3 regions of the Pseudomonas sp. A-B-19 genome follow, and region 1 is predicted to be linked to each of the others. Evidence: predicted binding sites of a transcription regulator. Region 1 holds the regulator's gene; each other region holds the start of a gene.
What was found. Region 1 encodes FliA, which starts transcription of late flagellar genes. Its sites were predicted from a motif close to CTAAAGTTTNNNNNNNNNNNGCCGNTAA; they were not measured.
Positions count from the first base shown of each region.

Region 1 (9,783 bases):
TGGTCGCCTTCCTGTTCAGCGGACAGGATCACCTTGCCGCTGCGAGGCTTGCCCATCGCTTCGCGCTCAGCTGGTTCTTCGATACCGTGGTCGACCGAGTTACGCACCAAGTGGACCAACGGGTCGGCCAGGGCTTCGACGAGGTTCTTGTCGAGGTCGGTTTCTTCGCCGACCAGCTCCAGGTTGATCTCTTTCTTGAGCTGGCGAGCCAGGTCGCGAACCAGGCGTGGGAAGCGCCCGAAGACTTTCTTGATCGGCTGCATCCGGGTCTTCATGACCGCGGTTTGCAGGTCGGCCGTGACCACGTCGAGGTTCGACACGGCCTTGGACATGGCTTCGTCGCCGCTGTTGAGGCCCAGGCGGACCAGGCGGTTACGCACCAGCACCAACTCGCCGACCATGTTCATGATCTCATCGAGACGCGCGGTATCGACGCGCACGGTGGTCTCGGCTTCGCTGGCCGGTTTTTCCGCCGGTGGCGCGGCCGGAGTACGGGCGGCAGCAGGTGCAGCGCCAGCAGCTGGCGTTTGGGCTTTTGGCTCAGGTGCCTTGGCCACCGGTTTCGGCGTCGCCGCCTTCGCGGCCGGCGCGGCAACGGACGCGTTCGATCCGCTGGCAACTGTCGCCTTGCCGACTTCGCTGAACTTGCCCTTGCCGTGCAACTCGTCGAGCAGCGATTCAAATTCGTGATCGCTGATCAGGTCGCTACCGGCCGCAATGGCGGCTGGCGCAGCAGGTGCTGGCACAGAAGCAATGGCCGATTCAAGCGCATCGACAGCGAAGTTACCCTTGCCGTGCAGTTGGTCGAGTAGTGCTTCGAATTCGTCGTCAGTAATATCGGAGCTGTCGCCGGCCGCTTTCGGGGCCTCTGCCGCAGCCGGTGCCGGGACCAGCGCGTCAACGGCGAACTGGCCCTTGCCGTGCAGTTGATCGAGCAACGACTCGAACTCGGCATCGGTGATTTCATCGCTGGCAGCGGTATCGCTAACCGGCGCACAAACAGGTGCCAGTGCCTCGGCCTGAGCCTTGACGGCGTTCAGCGAGTCCAGCAGTTGTTCGAATTCATTGTCGGTGATATCGCCCGATTCGCTTTCAGCCACAGGCGCTTCGACCACGGCGGCGACAGGTACAGCAGCCGCCTCGTCAGCCGATTGCGGCTCGGCCAGACGTGCCAGCGCCGCGAGCAGTTCCGGTGTAGCGGCCGTGATCGGGCCGCGATCGCGGACCTCGCTGAACATGCTGTTCACCGCGTCCAGCGCTTCGAGAACCACGTCCATCAGTTCCGAATCGACGCGACGCTCCCCCTTGCGCAGGATGTCGAACACGTTCTCGGCGATGTGGCAGCACTCCACCAGCTCGTTGAGCTGGAGGAAGCCGGCGCCCCCTTTTACAGTGTGAAAACCGCGAAAAATTGCATTGAGCAGATCCGCATCATCCGGACGGCTTTCCAGCTCGACCAGTTGCTCGGACAGTTGCTCTAGAATCTCGCCGGCCTCAACCAGGAAATCCTGAAGGATCTCTTCATCGGCGCCGAAGCTCATTAAGGGGGTGCTCCTAAAGGTCTAAAAACCTAAAAAACCTGAAACGCTAAAATCCCAGGCTGGACAGCAAATCGTCCACATCGTCCTGACCGGACACAACGTCTTCTCTTTTATCGGCATGAATCTGCGGACCTTCACCCTGAGAGAGATGTTTTTGTGGATCTTTTTCAGCAAGCATCGCTTCACGGTCATGTTCGATGCCCGCAAAGCGGTCCACCTGACTGGCCATCAGCACGAGCTTGAGCAGGTTGCTTTCGACTTCGGTGACCAACTGGGTCACTCGCTTGATCACTTGCCCCGTGAGGTCCTGGTAATCCTGGGCGAGCAGGATGTCGTTGAGGTTGCCCGACACCGCGCGATTGTCCGTGCCGCTGCGCGCGAGGAACCCGTCGACCCGCCGGGCCAGTTCACGAAACTCTTCGGCGCCGACTTCGCGACGCATGAAGCGCCCCCAGTCCGCGCTCAAGACCTGGGCTTCATCCGCCAGGCCATTGACCAGCGGCGTGGCACTTTCCACCAGGTCCATGGTGCGGTTGGCCGCGGCCTCGGTCAGCTTGACCACATAGCCCAGACGCTCGGCGGCGTCAGTGATCTGGGACACTTCTTCGGCTTGCGGCATGTGCGGGTCAATCTGGAAATTGACGATCGCGCTATGCAGTTCGCGAGTGAGCTTGCCCACTTCCTGATACAGGCCGCGGTCACGGGTCTGGTTGAGCTCATGGATCAATTGCACCGCGTCGCCGAACTTGCCTTTTTCAAGGCTCTCGACCAATTCGACGGCGTGTTTTTTCAGGGTCGACTCAAAGTCGCCCAATGAAGTTTCGTTATTGCCCATAGCTCCCCCGTGGCGCACTCATCAACCGATGCGTTCGAAAATCTTCTCGATTTTTTCTTTCAACGCCTGGGCCGTGAAGGGTTTGACCACATAGCCGTTAACGCCGGCCTGGGCCGCTTCGATGATCTGCTCACGCTTGGCTTCAGCGGTCACCATCAGCACTGGCAGGTGCTTGAGCTTTTCATCGGCACGCACGTGGCGCAGCAGATCGATACCGGTCATGCCAGGCATGTTCCAGTCCGTTACCAGAAAGTCGATGCTTCCGCTGTTGAGTACCGGAATGGCGGTAGTGCCATCGTCGGCCTCGACGGTGTTGGTGAACCCAAGGTCACGCAGCAGGTTCTTGATGATCCGCCGCATCGTTGAGAAGTCATCAACGATGAGGATTTTCATGTTCTTGTCCAATTCGACCTCCAAGCAGTCTTAAACGCGCCCAGCACCTGGACGCGCCATTTCAATCAATCCGGCAAAGCACTCAATGACTGTCTGGAGCACCACAGATCGAGACCGGCGCAGTTCAACACCACACCGGCTTCGTTCGCAGTGTCCCCCACACTGCCTTCAGCGCGCTCGCCACTCCCCCAAACGCCCCCGCAAACGGGCCGCGCACTGGCTGTGTAACTGGCTGACCCGAGATTCGCTGACCCCCAGGACCTCACCGATTTCCTTGAGGTTCAACTCTTCGTCGTAGTACAGCGCCAACACCAGTCGCTCACGCTCCGGCAAATTGGCAATCGCCTCCGCCAGCGCAGCCTGGAAGCGTTCATCTTCCAGGTCGCGTGACGGCTCGATATGAGCACTCGCGCCATCCTCGTGCAGCCCTTCGTGTTCGCCGTCCTGCAACAGATCGTCGAAACTGAATAACCGGCTGCCCAGGGTGTCGTTCAAAATCCCGTAGTAATCGTCGAGACTCAATTGGAGTTCGGCCGCAACTTCGTGATCTTTAGCGTCACGACCGGTTTTCGCTTCAATCGAGCGGATGGCGTCACTGACCATGCGCGTATTGCGGTGAACCGAACGTGGCGCCCAGTCCCCCTTGCGCACTTCATCGAGCATGGCGCCGCGGATTCGAATGCCCGCGTACGTCTCGAAACTGGCGCCTTTGCCGGCGTCATATTTGGTCGACACTTCAAGCAGGCCGATCATCCCGGCCTGGATCAGGTCTTCGACCTGGACGCTGGCCGGCAGACGCGCCAGCAAGTGGTAGGCAATGCGTTTAACCAGCGGCGCGTAACGCTCGATCAGCTCGTACTGCGCATCACGGGCCGATTTTCTGTAGAGGTTGTAACCGCTTGCTGTCATAGAACCGGTCCTGCTGTCTGCTGCACGAGGCGCTCGACGAAAAATTCCAGGTGCCCACGGGGGTTGGCAGGCAGTGGCCAGGTATCGACCTTTTGCGCGATGGCCTTGAATGCCAGCGAGCACTTGGAGCGCGGGAAGGCCTCGTAGACGGCACGCTGCTTCTGCACGGCCTTGCGCACGCTTTCGTCGTAGGGCACCGCGCCGACGTATTGCAGGGCGACGTCGAGGAAGCGATCGGTGACCTTGGTCAGTTTGGCGAACAGGTTGCGCCCCTCCTGCGGGCTCTGGGCCATGTTGGCCAGGACGCGGAAGCGGTTCATGCCGTAGTCGCGATTGAGCAACTTGATCAAGGCGTAGGCATCGGTAATCGAGGTCGGCTCATCGCACACCACCAGCAGCACTTCCTGGGCTGCGCGAACGAAACTGACGACCGAGTCACCAATGCCCGCCGCGGTGTCGATCACCAATACGTCGAGGTTGTCGCCGATATCACTGAAGGCCTGGATCAGGCCGGCGTGTTGCGCGGGGCTCAGATGCACCATGCTCTGAGTGCCGGATGCGGCCGGAACGATACGGATGCCGCCAGGTCCCTGCAGCAGTACATCGCGCAGTTCGCAGCGGCCCTCGATCACGTCGGCCAGGGTACGTTTGGGTGTCAGGCCCAGCAGAACGTCGACGTTCGCCAGTCCCAGGTCGGCGTCCAACAGCATGACGCGCCGGCCAAGCTCAGCCAGAGCCAGGGACAAGTTCACTGACACATTAGTTTTCCCGACGCCACCTTTGCCGCCGGTCACCGCGATCACCTGTACGGGATGCATGCTGCCCATGTTATTTCTTTACCTTGTCTTGCATAGACGGAGGCCACATTACTGGCTGCGCGTTCGCAATCGGAACAATGCATGGCAGACCATCGATGTAGGTACAAAAACTGTTCATTACTACCTTAGCCAACCTGCTTGGTTTGGCTGTGGTAAATATCAGCGAACATGTCAGCCATGGCTTCCTCGCTGGGTTCTTCCTGCATTTGCACGCTGACGGCGCGACTGACCAACTGATGACGGCGCGGCAGATGGAGATCATCCGGAATCCGCGGGCCATCGGTCAGGTAGGCCACGGGTAACTCATGACTGATGGCCAGGCTCAACACCTCGCCCAGACTAGCCGTCTCATCCAGTTTAGTCAGGATGCAGCCAGCGAGCCCACAACGCTTGTAACTGTGATAAGCGGCGGTTAGAACCTGCTTTTGGCTGGTGGTTGCCAGGACCAGATAATTTTTTGAACGGATGCCGCGACCGGCCAGGCTTTCGAGCTGCATGCGCAGGGCCGGGTCGCTGGCCTGCAGGCCCGCGGTATCGATCAGCACCACGCGCTTGCGCAGCAAGGGTTCCAGCGCCTGCACCAGGGACTGGCCCGGATCGACGTGGGTCACCGACACATTGAGAATGCGCCCCAGGGTCTTGAGCTGCTCCTGGGCACCGATGCGGAAGCTGTCCATGCTCACCAGCGCAATGTTCTGCGCGCCGTACTTGAGCACGTAACGGGCTGCCAGCTTGGCCAGGGTGGTGGTCTTGCCCATGCCGGCAGGGCCGACCATGGCGATCACACCGCCTTCTTCCAGCGGCTCGACTTCGGGGGTAACGATCATCCGCGCCAGGTGCGCCAGCAACATGCGCCAGGCCTGACGAGGTTCTTCGATCCCGGTGATGAGCGCCAGCAGGTCGCGCGACAGCGGGCCGGACAGGCCGATGCGTTGCAGGCGTCGCCAGAGGTTGGCCTGGTCCGGACGGCTGCCTTGCAGTTGATTCCAGGCCAGGGAGCCCAGCTGGACTTCCATGAGTTCGCGCAGGCTGTTGAGCTCGAAACGCATCGAGTCGAACGCGCGCGGGTCCACGCCACCGGACGCAGACACAGCGGCTGGCGCGGGGCGACGGGGTTCGGCGTACGTCGGCTCGACCAGCGGCTCGGCGGCAGTCAACGGCAAGCCGGCGAACAACTGACGGTTGGTGCTGTGATCGCTCTCGCCATCGCTACGCAGGCTCAATTCGGCCTGGGCAGTGACGATCCGCGACTGAGTCTTGCGCAACTCGTCTTCGAGCTCCATGTTCGGAACACGCGGCGCCAGCGCCGATAACTTGTAATCCAGCGCAGCCGTCAGCTCGACACCACCGGCGATCCGACGATTGCCAATGATGGCGGCATCGGCGCCCAGCTCATCGCGAACCAGCTTCATGGCCTGACGCATATCGGCGGCGAAAAAACGCTTAACTTGCATAAACCACTACCTCAGCCGTTGGGCCCTACTGTCGCAACGATGGTCACTTGCTTGTTGTCAGGGATTTCCTGGTAAGCCAACACGTGCAAACCCGGGACTGCGAGCCGGCCAAATCGCGAGAGCATTGCGCGAACCGGACCGGCCACCAGCAGAATCACCGGCTGACCCTGCATCTCCTGGCGCTGCGCCGCATCGATCAGCGAGCGTTGCAGCTTCTCCGCCATGCTTGGCTCCAGCAGAACGCCTTCTTCCGAGCCTTGCCCGGCCTTTTGCAGACTATTGAGCAATATCTGTTCCAACCTTGGCTCCAGCGTGATCACTGGCAGCTCTGACTCAGTGCCTACAATGCTTTGCACGATTGCACGGGAGACGCCAACCCGCACGGCAGCCACCAGCGCGGCGGTATCTTGACTCTTGGCGGCATTGTTGGCGATGGCCTCGGCAATGCTGCGGATGTCGCGCACAGGCACTTGCTCGGCCAACAGCGCTTGCAACACCTTGAGCAGTTGCGACAGCGAAACCACGCCCGGCACCAGTTCCTCGGCCAGTTTCGGCGAGCTTTTGGCCAGCAATTGCATGAGCTGCTGCACTTCTTCGTGACCGATCAGCTCACTGGAATGTTTGTAGAGAATCTGGTTCAAGTGGGTAGCCACAACGGTACTGGCATCGACCACCGTATAACCGAGGGATTGCGCCTGGGCGCGCTGGCTGATTTCAATCCAGACCGCCTCCAGGCCAAAAGCCGGATCTTTGGCGGTAATGCCGTTGAGCGTGCCATAGACCTGTCCCGGGTTGATCGCCAGTTCGCGATCCGGGTAAATCTCGGCCTCGGCCAGGATCACCCCCATGAGGGTCAGGCGGTAGGCACTGGGCGCCAGGTCGAGGTTGTCGCGGATATGCACGGTCGGCATCAGGAAGCCCAGATCCTGGGACAGCTTCTTGCGCACCCCCTTGATCCGCGCCAGCAACTGGCCGCCCTGGTTGCGGTCCACCAACGGAATCAGGCGATACCCCACTTCCAGGCCGATCATGTCGATCGGCGTCACGTCATCCCAGCCAAGCTCCTTGGTTTCCTGGGCGCGGGCCGGCGACGGCAGCAGCTCCTGCTGGCGTTTGACCTCTTGCAGGGCTTGCACCTTGGCGACGCTCTGCTTCTTCCAGAACAGGTAAGCGCCGCCGGCCGCCAAGGCCGCCATGCTCAGGAACGAGAAGTGCGGCATGCCGGGCACCAGGCCCATGACCGCCATCAAGCCCGCGGCCACCGCCAGCGCCTTGGGCGAGGCGAACATCTGGCGATTGATTTGCTTGCCCATGTCTTCCGAGCCGGAAGCACGGGTCACCATGATCGCAGCGGCTGTCGATAACAACAGTGATGGCAATTGCGCCACCAAACCGTCACCGATGGTCAACAGCGCATACACTTTGCCTGCGTCGGCAAAGGTCATGTTGTGCTGGAAGATACCGACCGCCATACCGCCGATCAGGTTGATGAACAGAATCAGCAGGCCAGCAATGGCGTCACCGCGCACGAACTTGCTGGCACCGTCCATGGAGCCGTAGAACTCGGCTTCCTGAGCGACTTCCGAGCGGCGGGCCTTGGCCTGGGCCTGATCGATCAGACCGGCGTTGAGGTCGGCGTCGATCGCCATTTGCTTGCCGGGCATCGCATCGAGGGTAAAACGCGCGCTCACCTCGGAAATGCGCCCCGCGCCCTTGGTCACCACGACGAAGTTGATGATCATCAAGATCGCGAAGACCACGATACCGACCACGTAGTTACCGCCGATCACCACCTCGCCGAACGCCTGGATCACCTTGCCGGCCGCCGCATGGCCGTCCTGGCCGTGGAGCATCACCACCCGCGTCGAGGCCACGTTCAACGCCAGGCGCAACAGCGTCGCCACCAGCAGAATGGTCGGGAACACCGCGAAATCCAGCGGGCGCAAGGCGTAGACGCATACCAGCAGAACGACGATGGACAGGGCAATGTTGAAGGTGAAGAACACGTCCAGCAGGAACGGCGGCACGGGCAACATCATCATCGCCAACATGACCAGCAGCAACAGCGGCACGCCCAGATTGCCTCGACTGAGGTCGGCAATGTTGCTGCGGGCACTGTTGATTAACTGAGAGCTATCCACCGGTATTCCCCGTTCCTTTAAAGCAAATCTTTGACGCCTGAAGCAGACGCAGGACGGCTACTGCAAGAAGCTTTCCAACTTTTGCGGGAGGTTGAAATAGAGGTCTGTTTCGGGAGGGGTATTGCCTGAACTGGCGCATTCGCGGGTAAGCCTCGCTCCTACAGTTATTGAGTCGGTCGCAACATATACGAACGACACAGGACTGTAGGAGCGAGCGGGCGGCATTCAGACTTGCCCGCGTGACGAGGCTGGCATTGCGAACACCAATCAGGAATCGCAGCGCAGATCCGGTGGAATCGGCAGATCGTCGTTGTCATCAGGTAAGTTCGTCGAGAATAGAAGTGACGAATTCATGCCCACCAAAAGAATGGTCATAAATAGATCCGTCATCTTTTTTCTGGTCACCTTTTTTCCTGCACAGGGTCCAGTTCACCCTGTTATTCAAGAGGCCTTCAACGACGAGATCTCGTGCGCAAACGTTCAGACGAAAGCCATCCCGCGGCCGCGCTCGCCGGCTTGCTCTGTCTGATAGTACGGCCAATGGGCGACTTCGCCGGTCGTTGCTTGGTTTTTCGCTCGAAGGCCAGTCATCCAAGCAGTGCCATCGTTGTTATAGTTGAGTTGTATCCAACGTTTATCGGGCTGTGGGCCGACGATCTGAGAAATATTTGAAAAGTTGGCATCGAACATTTCAGTAGTTGGGCGGAGTATCGAGCCGCCGAGAGATTGATGCCACGCATGGACTTGAGATGGCAACATCATGTTGTCGTTGATTAGAACCCGATACACGTTAGCAACGTCGACCGGATATGACACGCTATTGCCAGGTCTGTCGGTTGCGCGGATGGTGGTGCTTCCATTCTTCATCCCGGATACCTTGCCGGTGGTGGCATTTACTGTAGCGATGACAGGATTATCAGAAGTATAGGTATAAGGGCCCTGACCACCTGTCGCGGTCCGCGTCGCTGTGTTGCCATAAACCTCCTTCGCTGTCCACCCGTATGCTTGGATAAACTTGGTACCCGCCAAGATCATCTTGGATGGATTTATGGCCAAAGGCGCCGTTACCGTCAAGGTCCACGGTGGAGCAGAGATCGGTTCGGAGCCGTACAGCCCCTTGGCGGTGAAGCTGCGGATGCCCACGGCCAAGCCCGTCACCTGACGCGTCCAGACCCCGTTGGCACCGACATCGGCCTCGCCCTTGAGGTCGGCGTCATCGAAGATCTCCACCTTCTGGCTGGCTGTGGCGGTGCCGCTGAGCGTGACCGCGGTGTCGACCGTGGCGGTACCCTCGGGAATCTCCTTGCCGGCGCTGTCCGTGACCGAGGTGATCGCGGGCGTCAGCGCCACCAGCGCCTTGACCGTGTAGGTGCGCACCGGGAAGGTGACCGCCCGGGCCTCGACCGAGCTGCCATCGAAGGTCACCTTGAACTCAATGCGCAGGGGCGTGTCATGCTTGAACAGCTCCAGGTCGAGCCTGAGCAGCACCTTGCTCAACCCGTTCACCACCTCGGCGGCGCTCACGCTGGAGGAGGTCCGCAACGGGATCGTGTGCGGTGTGCCGTCCTGTCGGGTGCCGTGGCAGCGCAGCCAGATCTTCTGTCCTGCGGCGATCAAGGGCCAGATCGCCACCGTGATGAGCGCATCGCCCTCGAACGTGGTCAGGTCCAGCACGTCACCGCTGGCCTGCGT
Region 1 covers NZ_JAGYGN010000001.1:426,889-436,671, forward strand. The annotation lists gene KGA81_RS01890 (chemotaxis protein CheA) at 1-1,541, opposite strand, end outside; gene KGA81_RS01895 (protein phosphatase CheZ) at 1,588-2,376, opposite strand; gene KGA81_RS01900 (chemotaxis response regulator CheY) at 2,398-2,769, opposite strand; gene fliA (RNA polymerase sigma factor FliA) at 2,938-3,678, opposite strand; gene fleN (flagellar synthesis regulator FleN) at 3,675-4,505, opposite strand; gene flhF (flagellar biosynthesis protein FlhF) at 4,622-5,950, opposite strand; gene flhA (flagellar biosynthesis protein FlhA) at 5,962-8,091, opposite strand; gene KGA81_RS01925 (Ig-like domain-containing protein) at 8,572-9,783, opposite strand, start outside.

Region 2 (9,783 bases), on a different contig from region 1:
TCGGTCTTGGACGGATCGAACTTGTTGGCCGCCACCGTCTGGTCGATCACCGCCGAGGTGGAGTTCAGGTTGATCGTCGACGACACGGTGCTGGTGGACTTCGGTGCCAGGTTGGAGGTGTCGATCCGCAGGTCGGTCAGCACGCCGTTGACGATCTTGCCGTTGGAGTCCACACCGTAACCTTGCAGGCGGGCAGTGCCGTCGCTGTTGGTGACGTAGCCTTCCTTGTCGGTCTTGAATGTACCGGCACGGCTGTAGGTCAGCGAACCGTTGTTGCTCAGGACGAAGAAACCGTTGCCCTGGATACCCATGTCGAGCACGTTGCCGGTGTTGCTCACGTCCCCCTGGCCGAACTGCTGGGAAACGTTGGCCAGGCGCACGCCGTTGCCGATGGTCTTGCTGCCGGTGCCCAGGCGGGTCGCCGAGTACACGTCTTCGAATTCTGCGCGGGACGACTTGAAACCGGTGGTCGCGACGTTGGCGATGTTGTTGCCGGTCACGTCCAGTTGTTTATTGGCTGCATAGAGACCGCTAAGGCCGATATTGAAAGACATCATCCACTCCTTTGTGCCGTGTTAGTCGGCTCTACATACCAATGGTTTGTACTTTGGACAGGGCAACGCTGCCCAGCCCGGCCAGGTTGAGCATCAACTCACCGCCGGTCTGGCTGATGGTCACGCTGTTGACGGTCGCGGGCAGGTTGGTGATCAACGCGACGGACTGGCCATCGATCGTGCTCGTGGCGCCGAAGGTGTAGGTGCCCGCAGGTACCGTCTCACCCGCATCGTTCTTGCCGTCCCAGATGAAGCTGGCGTTGCCGGCCTTCTGCGAACCGAGGTCGATGGTGCGCACGGTCTTGCCGTCGGCGTCGGTGATCTTCAGGGTGGCGGACGCCACCGAAGACGGAACCACCACCGTGCCACTGAGGCTCTTGGTGGTATCGACCACCGCCTTGTCGCCCGGCGCGATGACCGAACGGCCCACCAGCGACGATGCCTGCAAGGCCTGGGACGAGTTGTAGTTGCTGGCCAGGCCGCTCACGGTGCTGTTGAGCGTGGTGATGCCTTCCAGGCTGCTGAACTGCGCCAACTGGGCCACGAACGCGCCGTTGTCCTGAGGCTCCAGCGGGTTCTGGTTTTTCAGCTGGGTCACCAGCAACTGCAGGAACGCATCCTTGCCCAGGGCCTGGTTGCCCGTGGCGCTGCCGGTTGCCGACGCGAGGCCGTCAGTCGTGGTGTTGGTCTTGATCGAGGAATTGGCCAGGATGTCGTTGAGGCTCAAACCGCTGGTGGAATCGGTAACACTCATCTGAGTCGTCCCTTATCACTGACCGAGGGTCAGGACCTTCTGCATCATGGTTTTGGCGGTGTTCATCATTTCGGCGTTGGTCTGGAACGAACGGCTCGCGGAAATCATGTCGGCCATTTCTTCCACCACATTGACGTTCGGGTAGTAGACGTAGCCCTTGGCATCGGCCGCCGGATGGTTCGGCTCGTAGCGCGCCTCGAGGTTGCTCTGGTCTTCGACCACACCCAGCACCTGCACGCCTTGTCCGGCGGCATCCTGGCTCTGGAACAGCGAGTCGCTGCCGCCGCTCTGCCCGCCCTGGAACATGGTGGCGAATACCGGGTGACGCGCGCGGTAGGTCTGGTCGATGCTCGACGAAACCGTCTCGGCGTTGGCGATGTTCGAAGCGACAGTGTTCAAACGCGTGGTCTGGGCACTCATGCCGCTACCGGCAATGTTGAAAACACTGGATAGAGACATGGCTTACTCTCCGCGCAGGGCTGAGACCAGCCCTTTGAATTTGCTGTTGAGCAGGGTGAAGCTGGCCTGGAAGCCGATCGCGTTTTGCGCGTAGTTCGACTGTTCCAGCTGAGCGTCCACAGTGTTCTGGTCGATCGACGGTTGCATCGGCGTGCGATACAGCAACGACTCGTCGCCATTGCCCAGGCCTTCAGCTTCGATGTGACGGCTGTTGGTCATGTTCAAGGCGAAGGTGCCGCTTTTGGTTTTCTCGTTCTGCTCGGCGAGCACTTTCGAGAAGTCCAGGTCCCGAGCCTTGTAGTTCGGGGTATCGGCGTTGGCGATGTTGTTGGCCAGGACTTCGGCACGCTGGGCGCGAAAGCCCAGGGCTTGTTCGTGGATACCGAGCGCTTTATCGAAGCTGATGCTCATGTCGGGAAACCTTCGGGTGACCTGATTTTTCGTAGGATCGACTTAGCAAGCCCCATGCCAATTAAAAAAAGCCCGAAAACCGGGGCTTTGCCGGCCATGGCAACGCGGCAATGCCAGAAAAGCGGCAACGGTTTTCCGCCGCATGCCGCTTTTCTGCCGTTTGGCACCGCGCTTGAGAGCATCACCTCACCCTGTAGGAGCTGGCTTGCCAGCGAAAGCGGTATGTCAGCGACGTTGAAGGCGAATGACACTACGTCTTCGCTGGCAAGCCAGCTCCTACAGGGGATTGAGAAAACCGTGAGAAATCACCAGACATAAAAAAACGGGAGCCCCTGAGGACTCCCGTTTTCGATGACACCAGCAAAAATCACTTCGCCTGGTAAATGATCCCCGGGCTGCACTGGACCATCTGGTAATGATCCGGCAAGCCGTTCAGCGCTTCGGAAGCACCGAGGAACAGGTAACCGCCCCGCTTCAAACTGCTGTGGATGCGCAACAGGATGTCCTTCTTCACCTCGGCGGAGAAGTAGATCAACACGTTGCGGCAGAACACGATGTCGAACTTGCCCAGGCTCGCGTAGCTGTCGAGCAGGTTGAAGGAACGGAATTCCACGCGGTTCTTGATCGGCGCCTTGATCGCCCAGCGTCCCGGCCCTTTCGGGTCGAAATAACGCTGCAGACGCTCAGGCGACAGACCGCGGCCGATGGCCAGGCTGTCGTACTCGCCGGTCTTGCAGTTGTTCAGCATGGTGCCGGACAGGTCGGTGGCAACGATCTGCACGCCCATCCTCAACTGGCCCATGTTGACCCGCTCGAACTCGTCGATGGACATCGACAGCGAATAGGGTTCCTGGCCCGACGAACACGCCGCCGACCAGATGCGCAGGCGCTGGCCGGGACTGGCCTTGATCGCTTCGGGCAGTACCTTGTTCTTCAAGACTTCAAACGGGTAGGTGTCACGAAACCACAGGGTTTCGTTGGTGGTCATGGCATCCACCACCTGCTCGCGCAAACCGCTGCGCGGCTGGGTCTGCATGCGCTGAACCAACTCGCCCAAAGACTTGATGCCTTGCTGTTCCATCAGTTTGTTGAGACGGCTGGAGACCAGGTACTGCTTGTTTTCACCGAGCAAAATGCCACAGGCTTTTTCCAGGAATACCCGGAACTGTTCGAAATCCAAATTACCCGTAGACAATGATGCTGCCTCTTAAATCGTGTTGACTGCCAGGGGCGCGGGCCCCTGGCTGATATCTGCAGCCTTGATCCGGTCGACTACCCGGGATGCCAGGTCATCGGGACGGAATTTGGCCAGGAAGTCATCGGCACCGACCTTCTTGACCATCGCCTGATTGAATACCCCTGACAACGAAGTATGCAGGATGATATGAAGCTTTTGCATGCGCGGGTCGTTGCGGATTTCCGCCGTCAGGGTGTACCCGTCCATCTCCGGCATCTCGATGTCGGAGATCATCATCAGGAACTCTTCTTCCGGCTTCTTGCCCTCGTCGACCAGTTTGCGCAGGTAGTCCAGCGCTTGCCGACCGTCGTTCAACGCCACCACTTCGACGCCGACCGTTTGCAGGCAACGCGTGACCTGCTTGCGCGCCACCGACGAGTCATCGACCGTCAGCACACGCAACGAAAGCGCCTTGTGCCGGGTTTCGACATCCACCACACCCACGGAAATCGCTTCCGGCGTCGGTGCCACTTCCGCCAGCACCTTCTCGACATCGATGATTTCGACCAACTGATTGTCGACCCGCGTCACCGCCGTCAGGTAGTGATCGCGCCCGGTGCCCTTGGGCGGCGGATGGATCTCCTCCCAGTTCATGTTGACGATGCGTTCCACCGAGCGAACCAGGAAACCCTGAGTCTTGGTGTTGTACTCCGTGATGATCACGAAGGGATTGTTCTTGTCCTTCAACGCACCGGAGCCGGTCGCCATCGCCAGATCAAGGATCGGAATGGTCGCCCCCCGGATGTTCGCCACACCGCACACGACAGGACTGGACTTGGGCATCAGCGTCAGTTTGGGGCATTGCAGCACCTCCCGAACCTTGAACACGTTGATCCCATACAGCTGCTGGCCGTCGAGACGGAACAACAACAGCTCAAGGCGATTCTGCCCCACCAGTTGCGTGCGCTGGTTCACCGAATCCATTACACCAGCCATGCCCAGACTCCTACACCAACGCCAAGTGTTGTTGCGACGCGCCTTCACTAAACGGCACGGCGCTTGCTTTTTTAATCGTTATGAACACAGAACCGACATTTTTCCGACGCCTGACCACACCCTGCCGCAAATTGTCTGGCGTGCTGGCGGCCGTTTGCCTGTTCAACGCTGGCGGCCCAGCCCTTGCCGACGCGATTACCTTGCCTGATATGCTTATCGGCGTCACTCAGGGCTTTCTTGAATTCACCGTAGAAGACTATCTGGCGACCAGCCAAACGGAAGGTCGCTACGAGATCCAGGTCAACCCGCTCGATCCGCGCATGCACATGCCCATGTGCGACAAGGAATTGACAGCAACCCTTGAGAGTCCCAAGCCGCTGGGGCGGGTCACGGTCAAGGTCCGCTGCGAGGGCGCCTCCCCCTGGATGGTGTTCGTACCCGCTCAAGTCCGCCTGTTTCGCGATGTCGTGACCAGCGCCCGGCCACTGCGCCGCGCCAACATTGTCGAGCCTTTGGATGTGGTCCTGCGCGAACGCGATATCAGCCTGATCAGCCAGGGCTACCTGACCTCCCTGGACCAGGCGATCGGGCAGCGACTGACCCGACCAATGGTCGCCGACCAGGTGATGACCCAGGTGCATATCGAACAGGCCGAGGTCATCCGCAAGGGTGATCAGGTGGTGATTACCGCCCGCAGCGGTACGCTCAGCGTGCGCATGCCGGGCGAAGCCCTGTCAAACGGCAGCCTGAGCGAACAGATCCGGGTGAAGAACCTCAATTCCCAGCGAGTCATCAAGGCGCAGGTCATGGCGCCGGGGCAGGTGGAAGTGTCCATGTAAAGCTCCCTGCTCATCGGAATGTGGCGCTAGCCCCGGCTGTTCCCTAGACTGTGCTCCATGCAGGGCAAGCGTTGGCGCGCGCGAGGTTCATTGATAAATGGGCCTAAAGTTTTCCAGGGAATGGCCGAAACCATGGCAAGCGTCCAAATTCCCAGAGGTTTTTTATCATGGTCATCGATTTCAGCCGTTTGAACAGCTCCTCGTCCCTGACGGGCAGTACACGTACCAGCGCCAGCAAGGAAACCGCCGAAACCGGCAAATCCGCGCCGCTGGAGTCCGCGGCCGAACAGGCCGGCACCGTCAAAAGCGGGGAATCGGTACATCTCAGCGAAGAGGCTCAACAGTTGCAGAAGGTCACTGACAAGCTGCGCGATCAGCCCGCCGTCGACAACGCCCGCGTGGCCGAGTTGAAAGCAGCGATTGCCGATGGCAGCTATAAAGTCGACAGCAACCGTGTAGCCAGCAAACTGCTCAACTTCGAAGCCCAGCGCTAGGCCACCGCCGGCGCCAGGCTTTTGGACGCTTAAAACCCAAGGCCAGCCATGCACGACACTCATTTACTGCAACTGATCACCGATGACTTTGCTCCAGCGCAACACCTGCTGGAATTACTGCAGACCGAATCCCTCGCATTGCATGGCCGCAACATGCCATTGCTCGAGGACATCCTGGCGCAGAAACAGGCATTGGTCGTGTTGCTCGAACAGCATGGCCGCAAGCGCAGTGAAATTCTCGCCAGCCTCAACCTGCCGACCAACCGTGGCGGTCTTGAGCAACTGGCCAGCCAGTCGAGCATTGGCGAGCAGTTGCTGGCGCAAAGTGACGTGCTGACCGATCTCCTGGCCCGGTGCCAGGCCATCAACGCCAACAACGGCCAGTCGATCCTCACCCAGCAGGCCGCTACAGCCACCCAGCTGAAAATCCTCAACGGCGGTGAAACCCCGGCGCTTTACGATGCCAGCGGAACATTCTCCAGGCGTGCCAAGCCGCGCCCGCTCAGTCAGGCGTGAGCCGGTCAATGCCCCCGCTCTATCGCTCTATCAAGACGCGCAACATACTGGCAAACTGCTACCCTGCCGTCGTCAAATTTTGTCTGGAGATTGATTAACCGTGTCCAATGCCTTATCCGTGGATGATGCTCCGCAGCCACCCAAGGTGCTCTCCACGCCCTTGGAAATCTCCAGCAACCTGCGCCAGCTGCTCGAAAGCCATGACCCGCTGATCATCACGTTCCACGAGCGCAGCCAGCGCTTCCAGAGCTACCTGGTGGACCTGGACCGTGACAGCAACATGATTGCCCTGGACGAAATGATTCCCCGTGATGGCGAGCGCTACCTGCTGGCGGGTGAGCCGTTCAGGGTCGAAGGCTTCCACGAAGGCGTACGCATTGCCTGGGAAAGCAACGGCCGATTGAACATCGACGAATCCGCTGGCAGCCGCTGCTATCGCGGCGCCCTGCCCGATGAAGTGGTGTACCACCAGCGCCGTAATGCGTTCCGCGCGGCACTGAAGCTGGCACAACTGGTCAACGTCAACCTCGACGGCGAAAAGCTCAAGGCCTCCATCAGCGGCAAGCTGCTGGATATTTCCGCTACCGGCTGCAAACTGCGTTTCGACGGTGACATCACTGGCAGCCTGCAACTGGGTCAGGTTTACGACCGTTTCAGCGCCGAACTGCCCTTTGGCAAGATGACCGCACCGGTCGAGTTGCGTTATCTGCATTTCGAAGAAAAGATCTCCACCACCTTCGCTGGCGTTCGCTTCCATAACATGAGCGGGCTGGTGCAGCGTCAGGTCGAACGTTTCGTCTACCAGTTGCAACGCGAAGCACGTCGCTTCGACAAAGACGATCTCTGATGTAGTCCGATCCCTGTAGGAGCCGGCTTGCCGGCGAAGGCGTCCTTTAACCTTGCATCGACACAACGGACGCCTTCGCTGGCAAGCCAGCGCCTACAAAAACGGGCAGTCCCTTGCGGTGACTGCCCGTTTTTTGTGCCCTGGATTTAAGGCCTGACCTCGGTAAGGCTTTGCTCGCGCCCCGGGTCAGGGTCTTCTGGCGGTTGATCGGTTTCAGGTTCATCTGGCGACTCCGGATTCACCGGGTTACACATCTGCTCCTGCACCACCTGCTCATCGACCCGCGGGTCGAGGCAGGCCACCAGTGGCGAACTCGTCATATTGTCCGGCATGGCCACGTGATGCAGCGGTGCGTCGTCGACCTGATGCAGGTTGGTCACCGCTTTCGGGCGAATCCGCCATACCAGCACCAACGCAAAGAAACTGAAGAAGGCATAGAGCATCTGGCTGCCGAACAGCTTCATCAGCACGCCTGCCACCAGCGGCCCGATACTCGCGCCAACGCCATAGGTCACCAGCAACATTGCCGTCAGGGACACCCGGCGATCGCCTTCGACGTGGTCATTGGAGAACGCCACCGCCAACGGATACAGGCAGAACTGCACCAGCGAACAGACGAAACCGGCGATGAACAGAACCTCCAACGGCACCTGCGGCATGATCGCCAGCGGCAGTGCAGCCAGGGCCAGGCTGAAGGCGAAACTGCGGATCAGCACGGCCCGATCGTAGCGGTCGGACAACCAGCCCAACGGCCACTGCACCAGCAGCCCGGCAAAAATACAGCTACCCATGAACAGACCGACCAGCTCCGTGGACAAACCTTGCTGCGAGGCATACAGCGGCGCCAGACCATAGAACGAACCGACGATCAGCCCTGCCCCCAGCACCGTACTCAATGACTGCGGCACACGCTTGATAAAGAACCGTGGTTCCATCGGTGCCGGATGCAGCGGTGCCGGGTGAATCCGCCGGGTCAGGGCCACAGGCACCAGACACAGGGCAAAACACAGGGCAACCAGCATCAGCAACTCCAGCCCCAGCGCCGGGTGCATGACCAGAATCAGTTGCCCCATCACCAGGCCCAGGTAGGAGGCGATCATGTAACCGCTGAACACCAACCCGCGTTGCTTGGCTTCGGCCTGCTCGTTCAGCCAACTCTCGATCACCATGTACTGGCACATCATGCCGAGGCCGACGATCACCCGCAGGAACAGCCAGGCCGGCAGCCAGTCGATCAGGCCATGGCCCAACACCGCCGCGCCGACGATTCCGGCACAGGCCGAGTAGGCCCGGATATGCCCGACCCGGGCAATCAACCGGTGACCGATCTTGCCCCCCAGCACCAGGCCGAAGTAGTTGGCGGCCATCAACGCACCGACCCACAGGCTGTCGACATGGTCGGCCGCCAGGCGCAGGCCCAGGTAAGTACTCAACAGGCCCGAGCCGATCAACATCATCAGCGAGGCGAAATACAGTGCTCGAAAGGATTTCCAGATTTGGCGCATCGGCGTTCCGAGCGGCTCCTTGCAGTGAGAATCGGCTATCGCTAAACGATAGCCGGATGTCGACGGATCGTCAGGCCTGGGCTGCTAAAACACGCCGTTCCCAGGGAGTAATTTCATTATGAAAACTGCTCAGTTCCAGGGTCTTCGAAGCGATGTAGCCTTCGATGAATTCCGCGCCAAACAGTTCCTTGGCCAACTGGCTACGTTTCAGACGCTCCAGTGCCGCATGCAAGGTACAGGGCAATGAAAGATTGTCCGGCACTTCGAACTCACCCTGGATCGGCGCACTCGGCTCCAAGGCGTTCTCGATACCGTGCAACCCCGCCGCCAGGCTTGCGGCAATCGCCAGATACGGATTGGCATCGGCCCCCGGCAAACGGTTCTCGACCCGACGGGCCACCGGCAAACTGGCCGGTATGCGCAAGCCGGCTGCCCGGTTGTCATAGGACCAGCAGGCATTATTCGGTGAGGCGTAAGGGTGGCACAAGCGCTGATAGGAGTTCACGTTCGGCGCAAACAACGCAGTGAAGTCGGCCATGCACACTTGCTGGCCGGCAATGAAGTGACGGAAGGTAGCCGTCTCCTGCCCCGTCTTGTCACTGAACGCGTTTTGCCCCGAATCGATCTCGACGACACTCTGGTGAATATGCATCGAACTGCCCGGCGTATGCGGCAACGGCTTGGCCATGCACACCACGCTCAGGCCGTGCTTGAGGGCAACTTCCTTGAGCAAGTGCTTGAACAGCAACGTCTGGTCGGCCAGCAGCAATGGATCGCCATGCAGCAAATTGATCTCGAACTGGCTGACGCCCATTTCGTGCATGAACGTATCGCGGGGCAGCCCCAACGCCGCCATACATTCGTAGACTTCATTGAAGAAGGGGCGCAGCCCATTGTTGGAGCTGACGCTGAACGCCGACTGACCATCCTCGCGACGACCATCCAGCCCCAGCGGTGGCTGGAACGACTGAGTCGGGTCGGTGTTGGGCGCAAAAACGAAGAACTCAAGCTCGGTCGCCACCACGGGCGCCAGGCCGCGGGCTGCGTAACGGGCAATCACGGCCTTGAGCTGGCCACGGGTCGACAGGCTGGAGCTGGTGGTGGTGCCCAGTTCATTCGCGTCGCAAATGGCGAAGCCCCGCGGTGGATGGCTCCAGGGCAAGCGGTGGATTTGTGCCGGGTCCGGGATCAGCGCCAGGTCGCCATCATCGCTGCCGTAAAAGCGTGCCGG
Region 2 covers NZ_JAGYGN010000006.1:17,708-27,490, reverse strand. The annotation lists gene flgE (flagellar hook protein FlgE) at 1-554, opposite strand, end outside; gene flgD (flagellar hook assembly protein FlgD) at 586-1,308, opposite strand; gene flgC (flagellar basal body rod protein FlgC) at 1,324-1,767, opposite strand; gene flgB (flagellar basal body rod protein FlgB) at 1,771-2,178, opposite strand; gene KGA81_RS08510 (hypothetical protein) at 2,175-2,429, opposite strand; gene cheR (protein-glutamate O-methyltransferase CheR) at 2,546-3,373, opposite strand; gene KGA81_RS08500 (chemotaxis protein CheV) at 3,386-4,351, opposite strand; gene flgA (flagellar basal body P-ring formation chaperone FlgA) at 4,432-5,190, shown strand; gene flgM (flagellar biosynthesis anti-sigma factor FlgM) at 5,358-5,684, shown strand; gene KGA81_RS08485 (flagella synthesis protein FlgN) at 5,733-6,200, shown strand; gene KGA81_RS08480 (flagellar brake protein) at 6,301-7,047, shown strand; gene KGA81_RS08475 (MFS transporter) at 7,194-8,552, opposite strand; gene KGA81_RS08470 (glutamine synthetase family protein) at 8,623-9,783, opposite strand, start outside.
Region 2: flgM (flagellar biosynthesis anti-sigma factor FlgM) is a predicted target of FliA. The motif match lies at 5,294-5,321, and genes of this name have one in related genera.

Region 3 (9,783 bases), on a different contig from region 1:
AGGTCATCGGACAGGCCATTGATCACGGGCACGCGGGAGTTGGCGGCGAATTCGGTCAGGTTGCTGTGGGCAAAGGTACGGATCATCACTGCGTCGAGCATGCTCGACATGACGATGGCGCAATCGCCGATCGGCTCGCCACGACCCAACTGGGTGTCACGTGGCGACAGAAAGATCGCCTGGCCGCCGAGCTGGATCATGCCAGCCTCGAAGGAGATCCGGGTGCGGGTCGAGGATTTCTCGAAAATCATCCCCAGGACGCGGTTTTTCAGAGGCTCGAACAGTACGCCGCGGTTACGCAGGTCCTTGAGCTCAACGCCTCGACGGATCACGCTGACCAGCTCTTCGGGCGTGCAATCCATCAGGGAGAGAAAGTGCCTTGCGCTCATCATTGACTACCTTTTTGCTACAAACCGCAGATGCTCAAAGCCTTGTTTGACGGAACAACGGGCGAGACCTGCGGCGTAAGCCGCACGGGGCGACGAAATAGGGGAAGGCGCGATCTTATAATTAAATGTCGCGTCTTACCAATAGGGCTACAGTTTTTAGGGAGTTTCAGAGGTGCTACGGGTTTACCGAGGTAGCGCTTTTGAAGCCTGTTTCCTGATAGCGGCGCCTCATTTGTACACTGGCCTCTCGGGGCTTGGCAATCAGGCGGGGTGGCAACGGTGTGCTGACAGTCGGTTTCTGACTTGTCATTGATCAGCACCGGGCTCGACGAACACGGGAGCCTGACCGGCGAAGTGGGTGACGTGCATGTCCCTCACGGGCCGATTGAAACCTTTCAGGAACTCCAGTTGCAGGCGCCGCCCAGGCTGCCTTCGACCTGAACTGCGGTGGACATCGGCTGGCCTGATATCCACCGATTCACAAGACGCACGTCGCTGGCGTGGCGGCGGGTCTGGCGCCATAGTTTTGTTTCCGCGGCCATCGTTGCCGGCCCAAAACAAGACAGAGACTGGCCATGACCAAGACTCTCCATCACCGTGCGTGCCATTTGTGCGAAGCCATCTGTGGCCTGACCATCGAAACCACCGAGGTCGAAGGCGGTAACGTCCGGATCACATCGATCAAGGGCGACCCTCAGGATACGTTCAGCCGTGGGCACATCTGCCCCAAAGCCGTGGCACTGCAAGACATCCAGAACGATCCGGATCGCCTGCATCGGCCAATGCAACGGGTGGGCAATGAGTGGCAGCCCATCGAGTGGGACGCGGCATTCAAGCTGGTCGCCGAACGCCTCGCCGCCATTCAGGAGCGTCACGGGCAAAACGCAGTGGCGGTCTATCAGGGCAACCCGAGCGTGCACAATTACGGGCTGATGACTCACAGCAACTACTTCCTCGGCTTGCTGAAAACCCGCAACCGGTTTTCCGCCACCTCGGTCGATCAATTGCCTCATCACCTGACCAGCCATTTGATGTACGGCCACGGTTTGCTGCTGCCGATCCCGGACATCGATCACACCGATTTCATGCTGATTCTGGGCGGCAACCCGCTGGCTTCGAACGGCAGCATCATGACCGTGCCGGATGTGGAAAAACGCTTGAAGGCGATACAGGCCAGGGGCGGCAAAGTGGTGGTGGTCGACCCTCGTCGCAGTGAAACGGCGGCGATTGCCGATCAGCATCTGTTCGTGCGCCCGGGTGGTGATGCCGCGCTGTTGTTCGGGCTGCTCAATACCTTGTTCGCTGAAGGTCTGACCCGCGACAGCCATCTGCCGGTAGACGGTCTGGAGGACGTGCGGGATGCCGTCGCGCGGTTCACCGCCGAAGCCATGAGCCCGTTGTGCGCCGTACCAGCCGAACAGATCCGCCAATTGGCGCGGGACTTCGCTGCGGCACCGAGTGCGGTCTGCTATGGCCGCATGGGCGTCTCGACCCAGGCCTTCGGTACGCTGTGCCACTGGCTGGTGCAGTTGATCAATCTGGTCACCGGCAATCTCGATCGCGTCGGTGGTGCCTTGTGCACTGAGCCGGCGGTGGACCTGGTGGCGTCGACCTCGGGCGGGCATTTCAATCTGTGGCAGAGCCGGGTTTCCGGGCGCCCGGAATATGCCGGAGAGTTGCCGGTGTCGGCGCTGGCCGAAGAGATGCTCACCGAGGGGGAAGGGCAAGTCCGGGCGCTGATCACGGTGGCAGGCAATCCGGTGCTGTCCACGCCCAATGGCCGAAAGCTCGAGCAGGCGCTGGGCGGGCTGGAATTCATGGTCAGTATCGACCTGTACATCAATGAAACCACGCGTTACGCCGACTTGATCCTGCCGTCCACATCGGCGCTGGAAAACGATCATTACGACACGACGTTCAACCTGTTTGCAGTGCGCAACGTCAGCCGCTTCAACCGCGCCATTCTCGCCAGGCCCGAAGGTGCATTGCACGACTGGGAGATCTTCGTCGGGTTGGCCAAGGCATTTGCCGCCAGGACCGGCAAAGAGTTGAAGCCCACCATCACCCCGGCGCAAATGATCGATCACGGCCTGCGAACGGGGATGTACGGCGACATTTCAGAGCACAGGCTGTCACTGGCGACCTTGTTCGATCATCCCCATGGCGTTGATCTGGGAGCGCTCAAGCCTAACCTGGCACCACGCCTGAAGACTGCCAATCAACGCATTCAGGCCGCACCGACCGCGATTCTCGCTGACCTGGCGCGCTTTGCAGCCTTGAAGGCACCGGCCGCCGACGAGTTGTTGATGATTGGCCGCCGGCATGTGCGCAGCAACAACTCATGGATGCATAATTATCATCGGTTGGTGAAGGGCAAGCCGCGTCATCAGTTGCTGATGCATCCGCACGACCTGGCCGGTCGCGGTCTCAGCGACGGACAGCGTGTGCGGGTCAGCTCGCGGGTGGGGGTAATTGAGGTCGAAGTGCTTGGCAGTCTGGACATGATGAAAGGCGTGGTCAGCCTCCCTCACGGCTGGGGTCACGCGCGGCCGGGCGTGCAAATGTCGATTGCCAGCAGTCAGCCGGGTTCGAGCGCCAACGACCTGACCGACGAATGCCGGCTTGACGAACTGTCGGGAAACGCCGTGCTCAATGGTGTGCCGGTGACAGTAGCGGCGGTTTGAACCAGACTGATGGAGAGACCGAGCAGGGTGCTCGGCTTTCCGTTACAATGCGCCACCGTGCCGACCCATGAGTCGGAAAGTTCAGCCGAGGTGCTCCATGGATATCATCGAAACGATTAAAGAGCAGATTGCCAACAACACCATTCTGCTTTACATGAAAGGCTCGCCGAATGCCCCGCAGTGCGGCTTCTCCGCGAAAGCCGCGCAGGCCGTGATGGCGTGTGGCGAAAAGTTTGCGTACGTGGATATCCTGCAGAACCCGGAAATCCGCGCCAACCTGCCAAAATACGCCAACTGGCCAACCTTCCCGCAGCTGTGGGTCGGTGGTGAGTTGATCGGCGGTAGCGACATCATGACTGAAATGGCTGCTGACGGTTCGCTGCAAGCCACCATCAAGGCTGCTGTTGAAGCCGCTGCTGCCAACAAGTCCGAAGCCTGACTCGGCCCCGTAGGAGCAAGCTTGCTCGCGAAGAACGATGACGCGGTATATCGCTGAACCGCGTCATCGTTCTTCGCTGGCAAGCCAGCTCCTACAGGAGGCATTAAAAAGCCCCGCCTCTGTTGCAGAGTGCGGGGCTTTTCATTGTGTCTGGGTGTTACTGCAAAGTTGCCGCTGCAATCGCCAGGATCGCAGCCTGCGGCAGCTCCTACTCTTCGCCCATCTGCGATTGCAGGTAGTTCTCGAGTCCGATTTTATCGATCAGGCCCAACTGGGTTTCCAGCCAATCGATATGTTCTTCTTCGGACTCGAGGATATCTTCAAGCAGCTCGCGGCTACCGAAGTCGCCGACTGTTTCGCAATGGGCAATAGCCACTTTGAGATCCGCGTGACCGGTGCGTTCGATACGCAGGTCGCACTCCAGCATTTCCTTGGTGTGCTCGCCGATGTGCAGCTTGCCCAGGTCCTGGACGTTCGGCAGGCCTTCAAGGAACAGGATCCGCTTGATCAGCTTGTCGGCGTGCTTCATCTCGTCGATGGATTCGTGGTACTCGTGCTTGCCGAGCTTGTTCAGGCCCCAATCTTCATACATGCGCGCATGCAGGAAGTATTGATTGATCGCGACCAGCTCATTGGCGAGGATCTTGTTGAGATGCTGGATGACTGTAACGTCGCCTTTCATGATGGGGTCCTGCCCTTTATTAGCTGTCAATAGGGCAGAGTTTGAGCTGCGTATTTAAGGGTGTCAAACCTAAGTTGTTGAAACTTAAATGAAAATTAATCGGAATAAGAATGTTTGTGTTCCGCGTCTAGAACATAACCAGTTGATTTTCAGGCATAAAAAAACCGGACATATGTCCGGTTCTTTGAAATTCTATATTTAAGCCACGGTAAATTCTGCTGGAAAAGGAATAGCAGCCTGGGCCGTTTGCAGTTTGGTCAGGGTCTCGCGGACCACTTCCTTGGCGAGGCAGGCACATTTGCCGCATTGACTGGCAACGCCGGTGGCCACTCGGACTTCCTTGTAGCTGCAGCATCCTTCATAGATCGCATCGCGGATTTGACCGTCGGTGACGCCAGTGCAGAGGCAAACATACATAAGGAAAGACCGTCGCTGATTGTGACTCAATTGCGATGGATCTTAATGTTAACGAGAATGATTGTCAAAGTAGTTTCAGTGCACTTTTCGTCATGAGTGGGGATGGCTGACGAACGGTCTGCCTGGTAAACCGGTGATATAAAAACCGATGCGGATTTCATCGTACCGGGAAAATACAGCTAAGCCAGCTCAAACGTGCGGTGTATGATGGACGGTCTTTTGCGACCGGGGATCGTGTCACAGGGCTGTCGCCTCAGGGTGGCAGGCTGATTCGAACCCTGTTTCTCACGCTATTACACCAGGAGATATCCAATGAGCGTACTCGTAGGCAAACAAGCCCCTGACTTCACCGTACCGGCCGTACTCGGCAATGGCGAGATCGTTGACAGCTTCACCCTGTCTTCGGCGATCAAAGGCAAATACGGCCTGGTGTTCTTCTACCCACTGGACTTCACTTTCGTTTGCCCGTCCGAGCTGATCGCTCTGGACAACCGCATGTCCGAGTTCAAGGCGCGTAACGTTGAAGTGATCGCTGTGTCGATCGACTCGCACTTCACCCACAACGCATGGCGCAACACTCCAGTGAACAATGGCGGTATCGGCCAGGTTCGCTACACCATGGCTGCCGACATCAAGCAGGACATCATGAAGGCCTACGACGTTCAGTCCGCTGACGGCGTGGCATTTCGTGGCGCGTTCCTGATCGACGACAAAGGTGTTGTCCGCTCGCAGATCATCAACGACCTGCCACTGGGCCGTAACATGGAAGAGCTGATCCGTCTGGTCGACGCTCTGCAATTCCACGAAGAGCACGGCGAAGTCTGCCCTGCCAACTGGAAAAAAGGCGACAAAGGCATGAACGCTTCGCCAGAAGGCGTTGCGGCATACCTGACCGAGCACGCTGCCGCTCTGTAAGGCGCACGCTCAAGCTACAAAAGCAGGTACAAAAAAACCGGCCCATCGAGGCCGGTTTTTTTATGGGCGGGATAACGCCGGAACAATCAATCGTCGAAATCTTCCCAACCGCCCATTTGCTTCCAGCGATTGACGATGCCGCAGAACAGCTCAGCGGTCTTCTCGGTGTCGTAACGGGCCGAGTGAGCCTCGCGGCCATCGAAATCGATGTCCGCTGCCTGGCAAGCCTTGGCCAGCACGGTCTGACCGTAGGCCAGGCCAGCGAGCGTTGCGGTATCGAAACTGGAGAACGGATGGAACGGATTGCGCTTCATGTCCAGACGCGCAACCGCTGCATTGAGGAAGCCCAGGTCGAAGCTGCTGTTATGCCCGACCAGGATCGCCCGTTTGCAACCATTGGCCTTGAGGGCCTTGCGCACGCCGCGGAAGATATCGTTCAGGGCCGTCTCTTCACTCACGGCCATGCGTAGCGGGTGATCGAGCTTGATCCCGGTGAACTCCAGGGCCGCCGCTTCGATGTTCGCGCCTTCGAACGGCTCGACACGGAAGAAGTAGGTGTGATCCGGGTAGACAAACCCCTTTTCATCCATGGCGATGGTGGTCGCGGCGATTTCCAGCAGGGCGTCGGTGGCCGAGTTGAAGCCACCGGTTTCTACGTCGACGACAACTGGCAGGTAGCCACGGAACCTGGCTGCCATTGGATGACGAGGGCCGCTTGCGCCGCCATTGCCTTCCAGTTCGTCGTCGAAATGGGCTTCACTCACGCGTGTTCCTCCAGCAGGCGCCAGCGCAGTTTTTCACCGGCGCGCAGCGGGATAACGGTCAGCTCGCCAAATGGCAGGCTGGTAGGGGCGGTCCATTCTTCGCGGACCAGGGTGATGCGATCGGTGTTGGCCGGCAGACCATAGAACCGCGGGCCGTAGAGGCTGGCGAAGGCCTCGAGCTTGTCCAGCGCATTGCGCTGTTCGAAGGCTTCGGCGTACATCTCGATGGCCGCATAGGCGGTGTAGCAACCGGCGCAGCCGCAGGCCGCCTCTTTGGCGTGCTGGGCGTGGGGCGCCGAGTCGGTGCCGAGGAAGAACTTCTCACTGCCGCTGGTGGCGGCGTCGAGCAGGGCTTCCTGGTGGGTATTGCGCTTGAGGATCGGCAGGCAATAGAAGTGCGGCCGAATCCCGCCCACCAGCATGTGGTTGCGGTTGTACAGCAGGTGGTGCGCGGTGATGGTCGCGCCCACGTTGGCCGAGGCCGAGTTGACGAACTGCACGGCGTCCGCGGTGGTGATGTGTTCGAAGACCACTTTGAGGGTCGGGAAACGCTCGACCACACGACGCATGTGCTCGTCGATGAAGATTTTTTCGCGGTCGAATACGTCGACATCGCCCCGGGTGACTTCACCGTGGATCAACAACGGCATCCCGACGTCGGCCATGGCCTCGAGTGCAGGGAAAATCTTGTCGATGCTGGTGACGCCAGAGTCCGAGTTGGTGGTCGCGCCGGCCGGGTACAGCTTGGCGGCGTGCACGAATCCGCTGGCCTTGGCCTCGCGAATTTCTTCAGGCTGGGTGCGGTCGGTCAGGTACAGGACCATCAGTGGCTCGAACAGGCTGCCGGCCGGGCGGGCAGCGAGAATCCGCTGGCGATAGCCGTCGGCTTCGGCCGCGTTGCGCACTGGTGGAACCAGGTTGGGCATGATGATGGCGCGGCCAAAGGTGCGCGCGACATCCGCGACGGTATTGGTCAACACGGCACCATCGCGAAGATGAATGTGCCAGTCGTCGGGACGCAGCAGGGTCAGGCGGTCGGACATGAGGGGATTCCAGGCGGGTCAAACTCAAGGGAATGCTACCGGAAAAGACTCTTGCAGGCACTCGCTATCAAGTTTTGCAGGAAGCTTCCGATATCCAACAGGTATGCCGTGAACATGCGTGTGTCGGTCTTTTTGTTGTAAAAGCCAGTGGAGCCTCCCGTGCGCCAGCGTTATTTAGCCTTGCTCAGTGTGTTTGCCAGCCTTCCCGCGATGGCGCTCACTTTCCAGACTCGTCTGGAGAGCATTGAGTGGACGGTCGAAGGTGACAAGTTCGAATGCCGCCTGACTCAGCCGGTTGCCGACTTCGGTTCGGGCGAGTTCGTGCGCAAGGCCGGTGAGCAGGCAACGTTTCGTCTGAAAGCCTATAACCCGATGATCGGCGGCGGTTCGGCGACCTTGCTGGCCGCTGCAGCACCGTGGCAACCGGGGCGTGACGACATCAACCTGGGCACGGTAAGGATCGGTAGCGGCAACGTCTTGTTCAACAGTTCACAGGCTCAGGCCGGGCGCCTGATCAGCGGACTGATGGACGGTCGCAGTCCGGTGGTTCGCCATTCTTCGGGGGATGGCCGAGTGTCGGAAGTGCGCCTGCTGCCGGTCCGGTTCACCAAGGCGTTTGCCGATTATCAAATCTGCGTGGCCAAACTGTTGCCGCAGAACTTCGAGCAGGTGAAGCAATCCGACATCGGCTTCCCCGGCGGCGGAATCGAACTCGACAGCGCCGCGAAGGCCAGGCTGCAGGTGATGCTGGAGTACATGAAGGCCGATCCGACAGTCAATCGCATCGAGCTCGACGGTCACTCCGACAACAGCGGCAACCGCCTGACCAACCGCGACCTGTCGCGGCGCCGAGCCCTGGCAGTGATGGAGTTCTTCAAGGCCAACGGCATCCAGGAGTCGCAAATCACCGTACGTTTCCATGGCGAACGTTATCCGTTGGCGCCTAATACCAGTAACGCCAACCGCGCGAAGAACCGTCGGGTAGCGGTACGCCTGGAGCGTGGAGCAGCAGTGGAACAAGTCGCCCCGCAGACGACGAAAGCGGCGACTTCGGCCACTTCCTGACCTTTCGGTCATCGTCGCTCTCTCGACATAATCTGTCGCTTCGTCGTCATAAGCTGTCGCGCCACTGTAAATTATTCTGCATGAGCGGTAGACTTCCCGGCTTTCCGTAGAATCCCGTGGAGTGATGGCATGGCGGACGTAAACAAGGTCGTTCTGGCGTATTCCGGCGGCCTGGACACTTCGGTGATCCTCAAGTGGCTGCAGGATACTTATAACTGTGAAGTGGTGACCTTCACCGCTGACCTGGGTCAGGGCGAAGAGGTCGAACCTGCACGCGCCAAGGCTCAGGCCATGGGCGTCAAAGAGATCTACATCGACGACTTGCGCGAAGAGTTCGTGCGCGATTTCGTTTTCCCGATGTTCCGCGCCAATACCGTTTACGAAGGCGAGTACCTGCTGGGTACTTCCATCGCTCGTCCGCTGATCGCCAAGCGCCTGATCGAAATCGCCAACGAAACCGGCGCTGACGCCATTTCCCATGGCGCCACCGGCAAGGGTAACGACCAGGTTCGATTCGAACTCGGTGCCTATGCCTTGAAGCCTGGTGTGAAAGTGATTGCCCCTTGGCGCGAATGGGATCTGCTGTCCCGTGAAAAACTGATGGATTACGCCGATAAGCACGCGATCCCGATCGAACGCCACGGCAAGAAGAAATCCCCGTACTCCATGGATGCCAACCTGCTGCACATCTCCTATGAAGGCGGCGTGCTGGAAGACACCTGGACCGAGCACGAAGAAGACATGTGGCGCTGGACCGTTTCCCCGGAAAACGCTCCGGACAAGCCGCAGTACCTGGAACTGACCTACCGCAACGGCGACATCGTCGCGCTGGACGGCGTCGAAATGACTCCGGCCACCGTACTGGCGACCCTGAACCGTATCGGTGGCGAGCACGGTATCGGCCGTCTCGACATCGTCGAGAACCGTTACGTGGGCATGAAGTCCCGTGGCTGTTACGAAACCCCTGGCGGCACCATCATGCTGCGTGCCCACCGTGCGATCGAGTCGATCACCCTGGACCGCGAAGTGGCTCACCTCAAGGACGAGCTGATGCCCAAGTACGCCAGCCTGATCTACACCGGCTACTGGTGGAGCCCTGAGCGTCTGATGCTGCAACAGATGATCGATGCGTCCCAGGTCAACGTGAACGGCGTTGTGCGCCTGAAGCTGTACAAGGGCAATGTGATCGTCACTGGCCGCAAGTCTGACGACTCGCTGTTCGACGCCAACATTGCGACCTTCGAGGAAGACGGCGGCGCCTACAACCAGGCGGATGCGGCGGGCTTCATCAAGCTCAACGCCTTGCGCATGCGTATCGCCGCGAACAAAGGCCGGAAGCTGTTCTGAGACCTTTGAGATCGTGATGGATGCCTGATCTCGTCCAG
Region 3 covers NZ_JAGYGN010000021.1:31,763-41,545, forward strand. The annotation lists gene argF (ornithine carbamoyltransferase) at 1-389, opposite strand, end outside; gene KGA81_RS21335 (hypothetical protein) at 693-830, shown strand; gene KGA81_RS21340 (molybdopterin oxidoreductase family protein) at 965-3,073, shown strand; gene grxD (Grx4 family monothiol glutaredoxin) at 3,171-3,512, shown strand; gene bfr (bacterioferritin) at 3,721-4,194, opposite strand; gene KGA81_RS21355 (bacterioferritin-associated ferredoxin) at 4,393-4,611, opposite strand; gene KGA81_RS21360 (peroxiredoxin) at 4,924-5,526, shown strand; gene rnt (ribonuclease T) at 5,613-6,290, opposite strand; gene pyrC (dihydroorotase) at 6,287-7,333, opposite strand; gene KGA81_RS21375 (flagellar protein MotY) at 7,493-8,398, shown strand; gene KGA81_RS21380 (argininosuccinate synthase) at 8,528-9,745, shown strand.
Region 3: KGA81_RS21375 (flagellar protein MotY) is a predicted target of FliA. The motif match lies at 7,400-7,427, and genes of this name have one in related genera.